Regions from separate parts of the Gracilibacillus sp. HCP3S3_G5_2 genome, predicted to be linked through region 2. Evidence: predicted binding sites of a transcription regulator. Region 2 holds the regulator's gene; the other holds the start of a gene.
The links. Region 2 encodes LexA, which represses DNA repair genes until DNA is damaged. Its sites were predicted from a motif close to CGAACATATGTTCG; they were not measured.

Region 1 (2,216 bases), on a different contig from region 2:
CAAATCGAGTATTTCAATTTGATGGGTCATATCTAAATAAGTAGTAGGCTCATCCAATAAAATAGTATCGGTCTCTTGTGCTAGTGTCATCGCAATCCAAGCACGCTGACGCTGACCACCTGATAAGGAATCAACAGCACGGTTCTTCAAGTCTGTCATATTGGTAGCATTTAATGCTTCTGTAACAGCTTTTTCGTCTTCTTCAGACCAACGCTTAAACACTGTTTTATACGGATGTCTTCCTTGTTTAACGAGGTCTTCAACAGTTAAGCCTTCTGGGCTAATAGGACTTTGTGGTAAAATCGCCAATTGTTTCGCCACTTCTTTTGTTGGTGTTCTTGCAATGTCTTCCCCGTTTAAAATAACATTCCCTTGTTTAGGCTTTAACAGTCGGGCTAATGAACGTAATAATGTTGATTTGCCACAACCGTTTCCACCAATTAAGACTGTTATTTCACCTTTAGGAATCGAAATATCCAATTCATCTATTATAATTTCATCGCCATATCCAAGCGTCAAATCTTTTGTTACCAGTGTTTCCATGCTGAATCTCTCCCTTATTCACACTGTTCGGGCCATCTTTTAATATCTTCGATTCAAACTTTTCTTCTGTATCTAGTTTATTAGCTTTTGATAAGGAAGTCAATGAGTTTGAGAATCGTTTTCACTATTTCTCTCATCATTACCTACTTTTTTTAAATAAAGATACCTAAATTCATCATGTTAAGCATCTCATGTATAAGTTCCATAAAATATGGACCACTGTAAAAAGTGACCCTTTTCTTTTGCATGTCTATTCTTGATCTGAATGTGCTTTTTTTCATTTATTGCTATATTTTAACACTATTATTTTTATTTCGCATAGGCTATACTAATCACAAGAACAAACGTTCGTTAGAGGTGTTGAATGATGGATTATAGCTCTTTTCCTAAACATAACGTGCTTTGTATTGATATGCGATCCTTTTATGCAAGTATTGAGTGTGTCAAACGTGGCCTAGATCCGATGACAACTATGCTTGCGGTTGTTGGGGATAAAAGTCGATCTGGCAGTATTATTCTTGCTGCTTCCCCCGCCTTAAAACAACGGCACGGAGTCAAAAATGTGAGTCGATACTTCGAGCTGCCTAATGATCCGGCTATTCAAGTAGTCGAGGCAAAAATGGGGGATTACGTGAAGGTGTCAATGGGAATCACCAAGTTGTTACACCAGTATGTTCCGAAAGAAGCGATCCATCCCTATTCCGTTGATGAAATGTGGATTACCGTTGATGGATTAGAAGATTTATACGGGGATGCGCACCATGTTGCTCAAATGATCAAGGACGAAATATATGACACGATGGGATTGACCTGTGCAATTGGGATTGGTGACAATAAATTTTTAGCGAAAGTAGTGATGGATCTCTATGCGAAAAAAACAGGTATTGCTACATGTCGTTATCAAGATGTCGAACATTTATTATGGCCAGTGCCGATTGAAAAAATATGGGGGATCGGCAGACAACTGACAGCGCATCTTAACCGGATGGGGATTGTCTATTTGGGCCAATTAGCTAATTATCGATTAGATAGGCTACAAAAACGGTTTGGAGTAATCGGGGAGCAATTGTACTGGCATGCCTGGGGAGTTGACTTAAGCCCAGTCTATGATTCATTCGGAAGAAAAGAAGAACAAAAAGGCTTCGGACATGGCATCACCTTATTACGTGATTATTCCGCTGCAGAGACATTAACATGTATTCTCGACTTATGTGAGGAAGTATGTAGACGTGCCCGTACACACAAAAGAGCGGGAAGAACGATTCACCTAGGCATTGGCTATGCTGATAACGGTGGTGGTTTTCATCGTTCACGATCTCTTCACTTGCCTACTAATATCACGATGGATATTTATCAGGTATGCTTGCAATTATTTCACGAATTTTATAATCAACATAGCAAAATTCGTCGTGTCAATGTTTCATTGAATAACTTATATGATGATATCGAAACACAGCTGAATTTATTTGAAGATCAACCGAAAAAGAAAGATATCGGCTATGTGATGGATGCCATTCGTGCTAAATATGGATCGACTGCTATTTTACGGGCGTCAAGCTACACCGAAGCTGGTATCACAAGAGAACGCAGTAAGAAAATTGGTGGGCATTATGCATAAGAAGAAGGACAGCAATTTGGCGTAATACTGTCCTTTTTACTATCAACCTTCGGTA
Region 2 (2,216 bases):
TGTAATTTTCGTTGATATTCCTCTACTATTGATACGATCTGTAATACCATCGAATCGCCTTCAGAAAGCTGCAATTCACCATTATGTGATAGTGTATATATATTTACATTTAATCGATTTAATTGATGAAGTAATGCAATTTTAGTATTCCCTCTTCCTAGCCTCGTTTCGTCTTGGATAAGGAGGGTATCAGCCTGTCCATTCTGAAATGTCTCTAACATATCAAAAATACCCTCACGTTCAATCTCATACCCACTTTGTTTTTCCTGGATGATTTTATGAATTTCCATTTTATATTTATTTGCAAACATGTGTAATTCTTCTTGCTGTCGTTGAATAGATGTTTCTTGGGAATCCTTTTCGGTACTTACACGACAGTATATGATCGCTTTTGCCATAGGTTAAACTTACTCCTTTATGCTATAAACTTGTTACTGCTGAATAATAGAAAAAGACAATAGCTAGTATAAAAGTAATCAAGTAAAAAATGTCAACTTTAGATATATTTTTTAACATAATATCGCCTCCTTCGAACCTTTGTTCGTATTTATATTATACACGAACAAATGTTCATGTCAATTGTTTTCTCGAACGAATGTTTGTAAAACTTATTTTCCTATGCTATAATTTGATTAATAAATAATACGTGTAAGGAGATTTAAATATGACAAATCTATCAAAACGACAAGAGGAGATATTAGCTTATATTAAAGAGCAAGTTGAGCTAAAAGGATATCCACCATCTGTTCGGGAAATTGGTGAAGCAGTCGGTTTAGCGTCAAGCTCAACCGTTCACGGTCATCTAGCGAGATTAGAGAAAAAAGGCTATATCAGACGTGATCCAACTAAACCGAGAGCTATAGAGGTACTTCCACAAGACGGAGAATTGGAAATTCCAAAAACCGAAGCCACATTTGCACCGGTTATCGGGAAAGTTACGGCCGGCCTTCCGATAACCGCGGTAGAAAATATCGAAGAATATATCCCTATTCCTCATAATGAAATGCATGTAAGCGAGCAATTATTTGTATTAATTATCGAAGGAGACAGTATGATCGAAGCTGGCATTTTAGATGGTGACAAAGTAATTGTCAAACAACAAAATACAGCAGAAAATGGTGATATTGTGGTAGCAATGACCGAAGAAAGTGAGGCCACAGTAAAACGATTCTTTAAAGAAAAAGATCATATACGTTTACAACCAGAAAATGCAACGATGGATCCTTTAATTTATAAAAATGTTAGTATTTTGGGTAAAGTAGTAGGGTTGTATCGTAGTATATAATTAATGGAAAGTGCGCACTTGTCTAAGTCGCACTTTTTTTCTACCATTATTTACTGTATTTTTATTATGTAAATTAAATGTCGGGAAAGCTTCCTTGGATTATGACGATTGTCTTCAATCGTGTGGTAATTGGTATCAATTTGAATATTCTAGTAAAACATATAAACCCATCAGAGCACTAGATTCGCTGGTATTAGTAGTCAACGGCCGCTTATAAGAAAAAGTATCTTCCTAATTACCAATAAAGGTTCTTAGATTCATTTCTACCATCAATGCTGTCGAGAAGGTATCATCTGCAAAAACTGTTCCTCTCCCCATGTTCATCTCATCAATCGATAAAGTTATTTCCTCTACAAAACTTCTAGGAAATATCCCCCTGAGCCCATGCTATATCTAATACACGAGCAGATGAGCATCTTCAATTCTTCGTCTTGAAGTGAAGCTACTGGCTTTTTAGTTGGTATTCAGTTGTCTTGGATTATTATTCCATCCACATTATCTTTAACTCTATATCTCCTAAGTCCCATCTAGGTCAATTATCGATTTTTAAGGAAGACGCATATAATAAGAAAAAGCGTTAGAAGGTGATGACATTTATGGGACTATTTATTAATAAATCCGAACATTCAAGTGTATTTCAACATAAAGGAGAGATTCAAGTTCCAAATCAACGTTATTTTAAAACGGATTATTTCGCTGAACTAATTCATAAACAGAAAAAATTCAATGAAACTATAACCAAAGAAGTGAAGGATATAAATAAAAGGCATCAGCAATATGAATTTACAGAGGCGAAAAATTGGAATGAACTGCGTATTAGTTTAGCACATCTATCTGAAAGAACTACAAAGCAGGAAAAATTTGAACAGGATGCAAGGGAGTGGCTACATTTGCTTGAGAAGAAAAATCATGAACTAAAATGTTTATTGAA

Region 1: the regulator LexA is predicted to act here: its motif matches at 881-894, upstream of ACTNEP_RS04005 (DNA polymerase IV).

What each region holds. Positions count from the first base shown of each region.
Region 1 covers NZ_JBQHXU010000002.1:316,107-318,322, forward strand. Annotated here, with positions in the region: gene ACTNEP_RS04000 (ABC transporter ATP-binding protein) at 1-543, opposite strand, end outside; gene ACTNEP_RS04005 (DNA polymerase IV) at 911-2,161, shown strand.
Region 2 covers NZ_JBQHXU010000008.1:15,360-17,575, reverse strand. Annotated here, with positions in the region: gene ACTNEP_RS12615 (YneB family resolvase-like protein) at 1-398, opposite strand, end outside; gene lexA (transcriptional repressor LexA) at 665-1,285, shown strand; gene ACTNEP_RS12605 (hypothetical protein) at 1,882-2,216, shown strand, end outside.